Regions from separate parts of the Spirosoma aureum genome, predicted to be linked through region 2. Evidence: riboswitches for the same ligand, from Rfam matches in the RefSeq annotation. Region 2 holds a riboswitch; the other holds the start of a gene.

Region 1 (7,531 bases), 4.3 Mb from region 2:
AATTCAGTAGCAATGACGGGGCCAACGCCGGGTACAGAGACCATCAAATCAAACAACTCTTTCAGGTGAGCATCCGCTTGGATCAGGTTATGAATCTGCACCTCAATCGCTTTTTGTTCTTCCTTGAGAGCGGATAAAGACTTTTTAACATTGCCTTTAAGGGTCTTCTGGAGCGACTTGCTGATGAACGTTTCCTGCTCGGTAACTGGAACTGCCAGTAAGTTGTAAGCCTGATTAAGTCGTTGACGAGTTGCGCTTAAAAAGGCCAATTTCTGCAGCACCTGGCGAGGTGGCGTCCACAGTCGGACCTGATCACGGAAGCGATAGGCATATTGAGCGATTCGCTGAGCGTCGACTTTATCCGTTTTGCCCCGTTGCATCCCACCCGCCTGCTTGATTTGAAGAGATGACTCCAACCAGATAGATAGCTTCAAGTCATTGAGCAGCTCTAACAGATGAGCATTATAAATTCCGGTATGCTCCATACAAAACACGGCCTGGGCTGAGTTCCAGCCTGGTAGTGCTTTTAACTGAGCTAGAGCCTCCTTGATGCCTTTGAGTTGTCAGTGTGGTCGCTCAGCACGATGCCGTGTTGCTGAGTAAACACGGCCCAATCCAGTGTGTCCTTGGCAATGTCAATACCAATGAAATAGCGAAAGTCCATGTTGCTGTTTAGTTTTGGTGAGTAATCAACAAATTGCTTTTACTCGAACCCTTTCGTGGGCCGCGAACCCTATTTTCTATTCGAGTCTTAGGCAATTAAAACAGAGTGGGGACTGAATCGGTGCATAGGTCTGGTTCCTTGGCGGCCCGTTAGCGTACCCCACTCTGGTTGATTACTGGCAAAAGACCAAATCTTGGAATTTTACCAGCTCACAAACCTAAAGGGCGCCCCGGATCGGCTCCCGTAACCATTGGGTAGCCGTCGATCAGAATAAGGAAAACGTCCAGTCATTTGGGGTTTACACGTGTGACCACCAACTTCTCATCGATCATCTACGGCAGTATGGTATTACGACGGTGGCCATGGAAAGCACGGGTAGTTACTGGCAAACCCTGTTCAATGCTTTACAGCAAGCAGGCTTTGCCGTGCTACTAGTAGGCGGTAGCCAAACGAAGAATGTACAGGGCCGCAAAACAGACGTGATTGATTGTCTGTGGATTCAGCGGCTCCATTCGTTGGGATTATTGTCAGGTTGTTTTTTGCTGAGCGATACGCTCCAGGAACTGCGCACCTACTACTATCATCGCCAGCACTTAATCGAACAATTAGCCACCTATACCCGTAAAATGCAGAAAGCACTCCGATTGATGAATGTTCGCCTGGACATAGCCATTCGGGACATCACTGGTAAATCCGGCTTGGCCATCATCGAAGCGATTCTGAATGGCAATCGCGATCCGCATGAATTAGCCTCCTTGGTGGACATTCGCATGAAAAAAACTAAAGAGGAGATCGCCCAATCGCTACAGGGTTGGTGGCGAGCGGAACAGTTGTTTGAATTGAAGGCGGCTTTAGAATTTTATAAACTCTACCAGAAAGCGCTGCTAGAGTGTGACGGAGTCATTGAAAAGGCTTTACGTCGTTCGGTGAAGGAGTCTATTTCAACATCAGCCGAACCTGGCCAAGTCGCCACTCGAAAGAAAACCAACAAGAACACGCCTGCCTTTGATGTCTCCCAGATTGCGCTGAGTTATTTTCAAACCGACTTGTTTGCCATCCCTGGCATGGGACATAGTACCGTTCTGTGCTTATTAACCACGTTAGGAAATGATATTCATAAGTTTGCCACCGCCAAAAGCTTCGCCAGTTGGCTAAGGTTAGTACCCAATAATAAAATCAGTGGTGGTCGCATCCTTTCTCATCGTACGCCCTCGGGCAAATCTCCTATCGCTATTGCCTTACGGCAGGCGGCCAACTCGATTGGCAATCAGGCCAATCACCAGTTAAGCGGCTTCTTCAAGCGAATTGCCTACAAGAAAGGTCGAGTCGCTGCCATTACGGCCACCGCCCGCAAGCTGGCGGTGATTATTTGGAACATGATTACCAAGATGGAGCCTTATAAGAAAGCTCAGGTTATAGACACGGCTCAAAAAGCCAAGGAAGCCGGTTTACGACAAGTGCAACGGCGTTTGAAGGCACTTGATTTGAGTCAAGATGAGTTAATTAGACTATTTGCAAGTCATTCTACGTCAGCCATTTAATTGATTGTTGTATAGAAAAACATTGACCATAAATAACCAATTTATGGGCAGACTGGTTAGACTACACATGAAACAGTCTAAACCTGTCATGCGCCAGATCGTGGCCGCCGTGCCCCGCCCGTTACCAGGCCATCCGGTTTATGCTGAGCAACTACGGCAGGATTATCTGCCTATTGGAGGACGAAAGCAATACAGTATGCTGGTAAACAAGCCCTTGGAAAGGGAAATGAGGACGGGACGGGATGCCCTCTTTAAGCCAAAAACAGCTAAAATACTATCAATCAGATGGATAACTAGGCAATAAAGCCTACCTTTCAGATCATCATTGCCGTAAAATATCCTAACCTGATCGAAGAGTTAATAGTGAAAAGACCCGAGCAGTTGTGGGTATCGCACATCATCTGTTGGTTTACCCAGTGCGAATGTCTGTACATCCCGTTGGTGACCGATGCTTGATCAAGCTGTTTTCCTTTACAACTATAAGCCACCACATCAAACGGTCTGTCGTCGCGGTTGCGCTATACTGGTACCGGATCAGGCACACAACGAAAAAAAAGCTAAAGTGGAGATGGGAACTTACTATCCACCAAAGCAGGTATCTAGTCTGGTGAATGCTGAAAATAGAGTTTAAATTACTGGTTAATAAAAAGATGGATAGCCAATAAACGATCAACACAATTTAGGACGAGTCACTCAAACAAGCCACCGATTCTGAGTATAAGCATCATTCCAGAAGTACCATTCCAGCCGACTCGATAAGCGAAAAGCCTCCCGCATAGCAACCAGTTCCGATGGGCTCGCTAATTCGGCAAACTGATCGGTTAAGGCAAGCATTTGTGTGACCGACTGATCGAATGCATCACCGGCATAGGTGTCGATCCAGGCCCGGTATGGATTTTCCTGAATGGCGCGCTGGTAGATGAATTTGCCCACCTGCCGATAAATCCAGAAGCAGGGCAGAACGGCAGCCGCTCCTACTGCAAGGGACTGGAGCGAGGTGGTTGCCAGCAGGTAGTTCGTATAGGCAAAGCAGGATGGCATTTTTTTCGTTTCTGGCTGAATAGCATACAACACAAAATACGTCTCATGCAAAGCCCGTTCAACCAGAATGGCATTCTGAGCAAACTGTGTGAATTGCAACATATCGTCCGGCCTGACCGAACGCGCAGCCAATTGATTTAGCGCTCGACTGAAATCGGCCAGGTAGAGCGCATCCTGTTGAATATAATACTGAAATGTGGCGGCCGGCAAGTTACCTGCCATCAGTTCTGCTACAAAGCCATGTTGAAGTATGGCATCATAAACAGGCTTAATATCCTCCCAAAGCTGTTCCGTAAATTTCATTCGCGTCTATTGCCAAACGTTAAAAAAATGATGAACGGGCCCGTGTCCATGTCCCAGACGATAAACGGCTCCAGCCTGAAGTGCCTGCGTCAGATATACTTTGGCGGCAGCTACTGCTTCTACGATAGACAATCCTTTGGCTAATCCGGCAGCAATGGCCGACGAAAGTGTGCAGCCTGTTCCGTGCGAATTTTCTGTTTTTATCCGCTCTGTTGGAAACCAATGCTGTTCTTCGGCAGAAATATAAAGCAAGTCTGTACTCTCAGCGGTATTCAAATGGCCGCCTTTTACCAGAATGGCTCCTGTACATAGCTTTGCCAGCTCAACAGCGGCCGGTAGCATATCTGCTGCTGTTTCTACTGGTCTACCCAATAGTACACTGGCTTCAGGTAGATTGGGGGTAATCACCATCGCCATAGGCAGAAGGTAAGTTTTCAGGGCATCGATAGCTTCATCCTGCAAGAGTTTATCGCCACTTTTGGCTACCATTACGGGATCGAGCACAATAGTTGTTACGCCAAATTCCGTTAACGTTCTGGCGACCTGCTCAATAACTTCCGGTGAGTGAAGCATCCCGATTTTAACGGCATCGGTACCAATATCATTCAAAACAGCTTTCAATTGCTCGGCGATAAAGGCGGGCGGAACGGATAGTATTTCCGTTACCGCTTTTGTATTCTGAGCGGTGAGCGCTGTTAGCACCGACATACCGTAGCAGCCGAGTGCCGAAAACGTTTTAAGGTCGGCCTGAATGCCAGCTCCTCCCCCACTGTCAGAACCGGCAATCGTTAAAGCCCTGATGTATCTTTTCATTTTTACAAAACTCTAAATACTAATAAGTTGGATCAGTTCGCGGGTGGCTTCGTACGGTGACGGATGGCCACAAATAGCTGATACAACTGCTACTCCCGATGCACCGGCCCGAATGACGTCCTGAATGTTGCTGGCTTTTATACCACCTATTGCGAATGTTAGCAAATTTGTCTGGGTGCAAATTTGCCGAAGCCCCTCCAATCCAAGTAAACTGGAGGTATCCTGCTTGGTTCCGGTTGGAAATATGGTTGCAATGCCGAAATAGTCTACATCTGCACCAGCCGCAGCCTGTAATTCAATTAAACTATTGATAGACAGCCCAATGATTTTATCAGGGCCAATCAGCGATCGGACCAGTTGATACGGTATATCGTCCTGACCGACGTGAACGCCGTCGGCATCAATGGCTAGCGCAACATCGGCCCGATCATTGACGATCAGCCGGGCACCGTGAGCCTGAGTAATGCGTTTCAACTTAACGCCAAGTGCAATAAAAGTGCGGGTGGATAACGCCTTTTCGCGTAGTTGCACCCACTTCACTCCTGCCCGGCAGGCTTCTTCAACCACAAAAGGCAATGTATGACCTGCTGCCTGGGCGACTTCGCTATCAGTCACTAAATAGAGTCCGCTCACGATTGCGTTAGCTGAAGCCGATTTGTTATAGCCGCTTCTAATAATTCATAAAGCGAATTAAGAAAGTTGACCTGTAGGCTACCAGGAGCCGGATCCTTTTCAACGGCAATTTCACCAGCAATACCCATAACAGCCATAGCATGCGTAGCTGCCTGGAAATAATCGGCATTTATGGCTGAAAACGCGCCGGTCAAAGCGGTGGCGGTGCAGCCCATGCCCGTTACTTTCGTCATAAGTGGATGCCCATTTTTGATAGTAGCAACCCGTTCACCCAGAATTACATAATCGGTAGCCCCACTAATGACCACCACCGAGCCCCATACCAAACTTAGCCGCTGGGCAGCCTCAACGGCAGCCTCTGAGCCATAAAGACTATCAACACCTTTGGTTTGTGCGTTCAGGCCAGCGAGTGCCATAATTTCAGAAGCATTTCCCCGAATGATTGTAGGAGCGGCTAACTCCAATAACTCTTCGCTAACCCTGTTCCGATAGGCCGTTGCGCCAACCCCGACCGGATCGAACACGATGGGTTTACCTAATGCTTTCGCCCGATGCATGGCGAGCTTCATTCCTGCCACAAACGTAGCATCGAGTGTACCGATATTAACGACCAGAGCGTTTGAAATAGACACAAAATCCTCTACTTCTTCCGGCGCATGAACCATAGCGGGCGATGCCCCCAACGCCAGCAGTGCATTGGCAGTATTATTCATCACTACGAAGTTGGTAATATTGTGGACAAGCGGAGCCTGAGCGCGAATTTGCTCGACGTCGGTCCAGATCAGTTGGGCTTCCTGAGACATGTTGCTGTTAATAAGGTAATAATCAGCAACTTTAGAGGAGAGCGAACGACTAGACGCTAACTTTTCCCTACGGCAGTATAAACGGCATCAGGTAATGAGGGTATTCTCTCAGTCTATCCTGTTTCGGGACAGACACCCCTAAAGTTGTCTGGCAAAGGTATACCATTCCTCCTTTACAATATGAGCTAGTTGATTAGTTTTTACTGTGACAATTTCAAGATGTCTTCAATTCGGCAAAACTATAAGTTAATCGATACCGGCATTTTAGGTATTTTCTAATTTATCACTGTGAGATTGAGCCGCTTATTCAAACAAAATTCATTTTATATTGAACGCCAACATAAAACGAATTAGGGGTTAGCAATGGCCTGACTGAAACCAACGCTAACCCCGAATGCCGGAAACCGGTAAAAGCTACATTTTTAGAACGTAATTTTCAACAGCGCTCCATCACCCATGCTTGTTATGTAAGCGGTATGGGTATTGCTTATTTTCAGATCTGTCGGCATGTTCAGTTTATCGAGTAAAACCGTACTGCTCGTTCCATTTGCCCGTAACAATCGGCCTGTATTTGGCGTAAAGCCCATTGGTCCAAATAGAGCGAACTCAAGCACCAGCGGTTTGCCATTGCCATCGTTCTCTACATCGACCAGGCTGTTGAACGTTTGCTGATAAATTGTGAGTTTTCCAGAAAGGTCCATTTGATAAACGATTGACCGCCCAGCCGGGAAAGGGAAGCCCAGCAATGTAGTGATCAGAAACTGGCGACCATCGTGCGTAATGCTGGTTGGTACAGCCTGAATGAAGGGTGGGCCTGGAGGTGGGCCCGCCGGATTTGGATTTACAATGCCCGGAACTTCAGTAACTACACTCAATTCGCCGGTTTTTGATCGGCGGATGATGGCATTGGCTGCTGCGTCGGTAATGTACAGGGCACCATCAGGACCTTGGGTCAAATTGTATAGGTGTGACTCACCGGTGTCGTTCGTAAAATTATAGGCGAGCACAAATTTGCGAATGTCTTCAGGGATCAGACTGGAAGCCATAATGGGCGATGCGCCTGTTTTGTAAGTGGAGAGATCAAACTTATAAAGCCCCTTCGGATTCAAAAAATAAAGCGTTCCCTCAACGACCAGCAAATGATCGACGGCATCAAGATCCCCCTCCGTGTTGGTTACCGAATAAATGTTGGTAATAATTGGATGCCGTACACCATCTTGTGTGATCTCGGATACACTACCGTCATTATGACCAGTGCCCTGCTCAGCCACAAAAACTCGTCCGCTGGCATCCGTCTCAACACTAATTGGAGCAACCAGATTGGTGGCTAATGTTCGGGGTGTTAACGCGGGAGCGGGGGGAGCGGGAATAATGTGATCCTGACAACTCATAACGAGAAAAAGTGCCAGTATACAAATTGAGCGAGTAATGTTGTAAATCATTTGACAGGAATAGTTAAAGGTGAACAAGGAATATTTAAGTCTATTTTCTGGCAATAATGGTTGTATCCTGATAAGTTAATACTGCATACTACGCACTGTCTGACGAATGAATCATTGATTAAGGCAAGGCTTATTCAGCTCAACGTCAGTAATTATTTAAATCGATCAATGGCCTCCATAGTTGATCGTGACGATCAACTGCCGATTAATCAGGCACTTATTGTTTATCAGAAAGTTATAAACTGTAATTAATGTAAACGAACATATTGAGTAAAGGGTAATTTAATCCCT
Region 2 (7,531 bases):
TTTCCGAACGTACCGATCATCAAAACACCCGATGAGATTGCCCTAGCCTTCAGGGAATGTGTCTTTCTGCTGCATGGGTCCGGGCCATCGCTGGTAGCCCGTAAGGATGTCGAGCGCTGGCACAAGGAAACAGGCAAACCCTTTGGTGTTTATGGCATTACGTTCCCAGGTGTCTACAGCCCTGACCCCAAAGCGGTCGTCACGGCTAATCCGCTGGATGTTGACCTACTGAACAAAGCCAGCTTCGCCCTTTTCCGGGACTCGATTTCCCTGGATTTTGCCAAAGCCAATGGGGTAAACAATGCCATCATGGAATTTTGTCCCGATGGGGCTTTTGCCGTGGATTTGCGCAATGACCAGGCGGCAACTGCCTTTATGAAAGAACACGGGCTGGAAGAAGGCAAGTTTCTGTGCGTTATACCCCGCACCCGTTTTACGCCGTACTGGGAGATCCCCAGCAAAAAAACACCCTTCGATGAAACCAGAAATGCCCGAAATCAGGCGATGAAAGAACATGACAACGCTCCGCTTCGGGAAGCCATCATTGCCATTGTCCGGCAAACACCGATGAAAATTCTGATTTGCCCGGAAGACGAAACCCAGGTTAAACTGGGAAAAGAAATTCTGCTGGACAAACTGCCCGACGATGTTAAACCCAGAGTCGTCTGGCGCGACCGGTACTGGATTACCGATGAAGCGGTCAGCACGTACATCCGCTCGGCGGGCCTGTTCGGGCTGGAAATGCATTCGCCCATTATGTGCATCGGCAATGGCATTCCGGCTATTGTCGGCCGATTTGCCGAGCAAACCAGCAAGGGGGCCATGTGGCGGGATATTGGCCTCGGTGACTGGCTGTTCGATATGGACAACGAGCAGGATGTGGCCCGATACGTTCCGACTGTACTGGCCATGGCCAAAGATCCGAAAGCCGCCAAATCGAAAGCGGCCAAAGGACGAAAATTCGTGGAACAGCGACAGCGGGAAACAATGGGTCTCCTCAAGAAAAACGTGACGCCACTCTAAGCCTATGCCATCAAGACGGGATTTTATCAAGCAATCGGCCCTGTCCACCGCAGTAACGTTATGGCCCAACGAGAACCCCTTGCTCCCTTCGGTGAAGCCGCGTGTTACCCAAAAGGAGAACCCGGTCATTATCCTACGCTCCTCGTGGGGCGATGGTAATATTGGCGATCAGGGCCATACGCCCGGCACCATCCGGCTGCTGACGCAATCGATTCCCAACGCCGAAATTCTCCTGTGGCATACCGACCCGCGCCCAGAAACCGAAAAGCTTATCCATAAAAACTTCCCGAAGGTGACAATCATCCGGGGGAAGTTTTACGAACCGGGAAAACCGTTCGACGGTGAGATTCGGGAAGCCTTTGAGCGAGCCGATCTGTTCCTGTTCAATTCGGGGATGGCCATGAATTTTGGGCTGTATGGCAAAGACTGGGCGGGGAATATGTCGAGCCTGACACCGTATATCTACTGCCGAAAATAATATCCCGTTTGGCATTTACGGCCAGTCATTCGATCGGTTCGATTTCCCGTCCATGTATGCCTATCGAAATGTACTGAGTCAGGCTGCTTTTGTTTATTGTCGGGATGGTGAATCGCTTAAATTCCTGAAAGAAAACAAGTTCCGGACGCCCGTCCTTGAGTTCGGGCCGGATGGTTGTTTTGGGATCAATGTACGCGATGAAGAAAAGGGACTGGTGTATCTGAAAAAGTCGGGGCTCGAAACGCAGAAATTTCTGGCCGTTGTGATCCTGACCAACACGCCCTACGCCAACCGACGATCCAATGCCATCGACCTCGTCAAATCGGTTGCTGAGCTACAGGAGCAGGACAACGAGCGGATGGCTAAAATTCGGGCGATGATCACCAACTGGGTGCGCGATACGGGGCTGAAGGTGCTGCTGGCTCCCGAGGTAATCAAAGAAATCGAAACCGCCAAAAGCTTCCTCTACGATCAGTTACCCGATGATGTAAAAGCGAATGTCGTCTGGCGGGATACGTTCTGGAATGTCGACGAGGCCATGTCCGTTTACGCCCGTGCGCACACTATTTTTGGGATGGAACCCCATTCGCTCATCATGGGACTAACCCTGGGCGTACCCATTCTACACGCCTGGCCACCCTCACACGGGCGAAAGGCATGGATGTTCCGCGACATTGGCTTACCCGACTGGCTCGTTCAGGTTGACGAATCGTCAGCCAACGACTGGACGAAGCAACTGCGGTTAATCCATCAGGATTATGCAGGAGCGAAGAAAAAAGTGGCGACCTCGATGGATTTTGTGCACCAGCGGCAAGCCTCGACCATGCAGGTAATCGATAAAGCAATTCAGAATCGGCAAAAAACGAGCCGCCAATGACCGGTTAACTCCTTCTTTACTCTGTTTTTTGTTCAATAGAGTCCATCACACAGAAACCGGGCGGCTGCCCGGTTTCTGTGTGTATAAACCAATCTCAGTTCATGCCGGTAAACGGCACTTATAATTTGGGTTCCCAGCCTTTTTCATACTCACGACTCCACAGTTTCATGGCGTCCTTATCCTGAATATGGCCATTTTTCGAGTCAATTGCGAATGATTTATTGGTCCGGAAAGCAATGTTTGCCAGGTGGCAGAGCAGCGTACTCCGGGCTCCTTCTTCAATCGTCGAGTTCTGCTTCTCTTTCCCCCGGATTGCCTCGAAGAAATTCTGGATATGCCGGGTGGTCATATCGCCACCACCGCCCAGGGCTGTTCCCGCTTCTGAGCCGGTCGCCTTACTATCCTTGATCATTTTGCCGTCGCGGTTAAACAGTTTATACCCGCCCCGATCGACATACACCGTGCCGTTGGTTCCATAAATAATGGTTCCCCGGTCGCTGCCGTATGTTTTGTGTCCGTTCCGGCTCTTGCCATCCCACTTGATGATTTTGTCGCCGGGGAAACGGAACGTCGCATCCATCGTGTCATAAACAGCCCAGCCATCTTCCGGGAAATACCGCTTGGCAGCCTCAACGGTCACATATTCCGGAAATTCTACCTGCAACGCCCAGCGGGCCACGTCGAGTTCGTGGGTGGCGTTATTACCACTTTCGGCCGTTCCGTAGAGCCAGCCATACCAGTGCCAGTTGTAATCCCAGGTATCGTGCGTGTAGTCAGTGCGGGGAGCTGGCCCCTGAAATAAATCCCAGTCGAGGCCATCCGGAACGGGTGCTTTCTTTGGAATGGGGACTTCACCCCGGTTATTGGCATAGAATGCCACGGCTTTATAGGCCTTGCCAATCACCCCGTTGTGAATCTGGTTGACGATGTCGATGGATTCCAGCGCCGAGCGTTGCTGGTTGCCCATCTGAACGACTTTATTGTATTTTTTCTGAAACTCGACTAGCAGTTCACCTTCGCGGGGATTCTGACTGCACGGCTTTTCGACGTACACGTGCTTTCCGCCCTGGATGGCCAGCCAGGTGCCGGGGGCATGCCAGTGATCAGGCGTTGCATTGATGAGCACATCCACATTTTTATCGGCGATGACCTTCCGGATATCGTTTTCCAGCTTCGGTTTGTAGTCGATATGCTTCGAAAACTTCTGAAGTGCCGACTCCCGCTGTTTCTTCATCACATCGCAGAGGTACACCAGCTCGACATTACTGTTCTTTTTGGAGATCGGTTCGTAATAGGCCTCCAGCCGACGTCCCAATCCGGCAATGGCAACGTTCAGCCGCTCGTTGGCACCAATTATTTTAGCATAGCTCTTGGCCGACATGCCGGTTGCCAGTCCGCCAACGGTTAGCCCAGCCGTACTCAGGGCCGCTTTCTTGATAAACTCTCGTCTTGAATTTTCCATTAATTACAGGTTGTTAGTCATTGGGCAAACTGGCTACGACTTCCGTTTGCGGGAGGCATCACAAACGCCTTTGAAATAACCGACCGATTCGGCAATCCCGGCCAACGGGTCTTTCATATCTTTTTCGTATTCCAGACTACAGCTGCCCTCGTATTTCACCTTCCGCAGCATCTCAACAAAAGCCGGTATGTCAATGACGCCCCGGCCCAGTTCGCAGGTTTTTCCTTCTTTGGAAGCCGCCGTTACGTTTTTGAGATGGATATCAAAAATGCGCTTGGCGTATGTTTGCAGATCGGCAACGGGGTCGTCGCCATTGCGCCGGTCGTGGCCCATATCAAAACAGAAACCGATTCGGGGGTCCAGGTCCTTAATGGCACTGTAAATAGACACCGCATTGGGATACAGTGCGATATCAGGCCCGTGGTTGTGAATGGCGTACCGGAAATCATACTCCTTCACTTTCTTGTCGACATAGGGCAATAACTCTGTATTCGGAACGCCGATGATGAGTTTTACCCCAACCCGTTTGGCGTACGCAAACGCATTGTCGACCTCCTGGGTCGTTATCATGTAGATTGGACCAACGGCATAACCCGTAACCCCTGACTTGGCCAGCTTTTCGTGAAAAGCCGTGATTTGTTCGGGTGTGCTCGTTAAGGGCAGATGAAAATCCTTGATGCACAAATAGTGTACATCCGTTTTCTTCATCATTTCAAGCGACTGATCCAGGTTGAAATTAACAAAGGTGTACCCGGCCATGCCCAGTTTAAATAAATCCTCGCCGGGGGCTTTATTGGCTTCAACCCTATTCACCGAGGCTATAGCAGCCGGACTCATCGTGGCTAGTGCAGCACTGCCTCCGGCACTTTTTAGAAACGATCGTCGTGTCGTCATTAATACTTACGGGTAAATTTTATGGCTATTCAGTATTCGTAAGGCTAAATTAGTTTGTTTTTACTGACTACAGGGTATTTATCCGAAACAGATTCTCGATAATCCCGAAAACGTTTCTACATTTGTCTCGCTGAAAAGCGAAGCTTTAGGGGTGCCCAGACCGGGCTGAGATACTACCCTTTGAACCTGAACAGGATAATACCTGCGGAGGGAAAAGCGAGAAGGTTTTTTCTGGACGATTGCAGGCCTGGTTAGCCGCATGCATTGTTTCCCGTCCTTCTTCAGTTTATCCTCCCTGTCAGACTGCCCGGTTTACCCCTATCGTTTGTGCTTTTCTGCGCATGATGCACAACTATGCTCGTTTCAGTCAACAATCAATCCGTTGAAATGCCCTCGGCAGCCTCACTAGGCAGTCTGCTGAACCAATTAGCTCTTGCCGACCAGAAAGGCATTGCCGTAGCCGTTAACAACACCATTGTTTCCCGCATGGACTGGTCGCAGTATATCTTATCGGGAAACGATAAAGTCACCATTCTACAAGCTACACAGGGAGGATAACATGAGCCAGAAAACCGAACACCCAGCACAACCTGCCATTACCCGTCAGCCACTGACCGGCTCCCGTAAAATTTACGTGCCGGGTCAATTGCACGACATCCGCGTATCCATGCGGGAGATTACCCTCTCAGATACGATAGCGCATGTACATTCGGGCACTAAACTGAGCCGCCAGCCCAACGCCCCCGTAACCGTCTATGATACCAGTGGCCCCTATACCGATCCCGACGCGGTGATCGATCTGCAACGGGGCCTCCCCCGACTGCGTGAACCCTGGATTACCAGTCGGGAGGATGTGGAGCCATTGGCGGCCTTCTCATCGACGTACAGTAATCAGCGGTTGGGCAACCCAACACTTGACTTCCTGCGCTTTGCCCACATCCGTCACCCCTATCGAGCCAAAGCCGGTCAAAACGTGACGCAGCTGCACTATGCCCGAAAGGGGATTATCACCCCCGAAATGGAGTACATCGCTATTCGGGAGAACCAGCGCATCGACAGCCGCAATGATCAATCAGCCCTCTGGCAGCAACATCCGGGCATGAGTTTCGGGGCGAATACGCCCAAACAGGTCATCACTCCGGAGTTTGTCCGACAGGAAGTTGCGGCCGGTCGTGCCATCATTCCGGCCAACATCAATCATCCGGAAAGCGAACCCATGATTATCGGGCGAAATTTTCTGGTTAAGATCAACACCAATATCGGCAACTCCGTTGTCTCGTCAAGTATTGAAGAGGAGGTCGAAAAAGCGGTATGGAGCTGCCGTTGGGGTGGCGATACTCTGATGGATCTATCGACGGGAAAGAATATTCACGAAACCCGCGAGTGGATCATTCGCAACTGCCCGGTACCGGTCGGTACGGTTCCGATTTACCAGGCCCTCGAAAAAGTGAATGGCAAGGCAGAAGCCCTAACGTGGGAGTTATTCCGTGATACGCTCATTGAGCAGGCCGAACAGGGCGTCGATTATTTCACGATTCATGCGGGCGTTCTGCTTCGGTATATTCCCCTGACGGCCCGCCGGGTTACGGGAATTGTGTCGCGCGGGGGGAGCATCATGGCCAAATGGTGCCTGGCCCATCATCAGGAGAATTTCCTGTATACGCATTTTGAGGATATCTGCGCCATCATGAAAGCGTATGATGTATCGTTTTCGCTGGGCGACGGCCTGAGGCCGGGCTCCATTGCCGATGCCAACGACGCGGCCCAGTTCGCCGAGCTGGAAACCCTGGGCGAACTGACTAAAATCGCCTGGAAGCACGATGTGCAGGTGATGATCGAAGGCCCCGGTCATGTGCCGATGCACCTCATCAAAGAGAACATGGATAAACAGTTGCAGTGCTGCGAGGAAGCACCTTTTTACACCCTCGGCCCGCTGACAACCGACATTGCCCCTGGTTATGACCACATTACGTCGGGCATCGGTGCGGCCATGATCGGCTGGTTCGGTACGGCCATGCTTTGTTACGTGACCCCTAAAGAACACCTCGGTCTGCCGAATAAAAAGGACGTAAAAGACGGCGTGATCACCTATAAGATTGCGGCTCACGCAGCCGATCTGGCGAAAGGACATCCGGGAGCGCAGTACCGCGATAACGCATTGAGTAAGGCACGCTTTGAATTCCGCTGGGAGGATCAGTTTAATCTCTCGCTCGATCCGGACACGGCACGGGCTTTTCATGACGAAACCTTACCGGCCGAAGGAGCCAAGATTGCCCATTTCTGCTCGATGTGCGGCCCCAATTTCTGTTCGATGAAAATCACCCAGGATGTACGCGATTACGCCGAGCAGCATGCGCTGGGCCACGACGAAGTATTCGATAAAGCAATGCAGGCAAAAGCCAAGGAATTTGCCGAACAGGGCAATCAGCTTTACCTATGATCAGCTTAAAAATAAGCCCGTTACACTACATTACGACCAGCCCCGAACAGGCCGAACTTGCCTGTTCGGGTGGTGCGGACTGGATTCAGTTGCGACTCAAAAACCAGCCCTATCAGGCCTGGAAAGCAGTAGCCCTGGAAACGCTGGCCGTCTGTCGGCAATACAATGCCCGGCTGATCATCAATGACAATCCCGAGCTGGCCGGTGAGATCGGGGCGGATGGCGTTCACCTGGGAGCAGACGATATGCCGGTGCCCAAAGCACGTGCCTTGCTGGGGGACGGGTTCATTATTGGTGGCACCGCCAATACACTGGAAACGTTGCTCGATCTTGACCAGACCGGCGTTGACTATGTCG

Evidence for each region. Region 2 has a riboswitch for thiamine pyrophosphate ahead of thiS (sulfur carrier protein ThiS). Riboswitches for the same ligand answer to the same signal wherever they lie in the genome.
Region 1: it holds a riboswitch for thiamine pyrophosphate, as region 2 does, so the genes downstream of both, thiM (hydroxyethylthiazole kinase) here and thiS (sulfur carrier protein ThiS) in region 2, are expected to answer to the same signal.

What each region holds. Positions count from the first base shown of each region.
Region 1 covers NZ_CP050063.1:323,140-330,670, forward strand. The annotation lists gene G8759_RS01345 (transposase) at 1-485, opposite strand, end outside; gene G8759_RS01350 (IS110 family RNA-guided transposase) at 898-2,205, shown strand; gene G8759_RS01355 (hypothetical protein) at 2,273-2,509, shown strand; gene G8759_RS01360 (TenA family protein) at 2,899-3,549, opposite strand; gene thiD (bifunctional hydroxymethylpyrimidine kinase/phosphomethylpyrimidine kinase) at 3,556-4,362, opposite strand; gene thiE (thiamine phosphate synthase) at 4,375-4,995, opposite strand; gene thiM (hydroxyethylthiazole kinase) at 4,992-5,798, opposite strand; TPP riboswitch at 5,846-5,948, opposite strand; gene G8759_RS01380 (ScyD/ScyE family protein) at 6,221-7,189, opposite strand.
Region 2 covers NZ_CP050063.1:4,882,397-4,889,927, forward strand. The annotation lists gene G8759_RS19265 (polysaccharide pyruvyl transferase family protein) at 1-1,023, shown strand, start outside; gene G8759_RS19270 (hypothetical protein) at 1,028-1,501, shown strand; gene G8759_RS19275 (polysaccharide pyruvyl transferase family protein) at 1,515-2,378, shown strand; gene G8759_RS19280 (Gfo/Idh/MocA family protein) at 2,497-3,840, opposite strand; gene G8759_RS19285 (TIM barrel protein) at 3,874-4,734, opposite strand; TPP riboswitch at 4,872-4,964, shown strand; gene thiS (sulfur carrier protein ThiS) at 5,089-5,292, shown strand; gene thiC (phosphomethylpyrimidine synthase ThiC) at 5,294-7,174, shown strand; gene G8759_RS19300 (thiamine phosphate synthase) at 7,171-7,531, shown strand, end outside.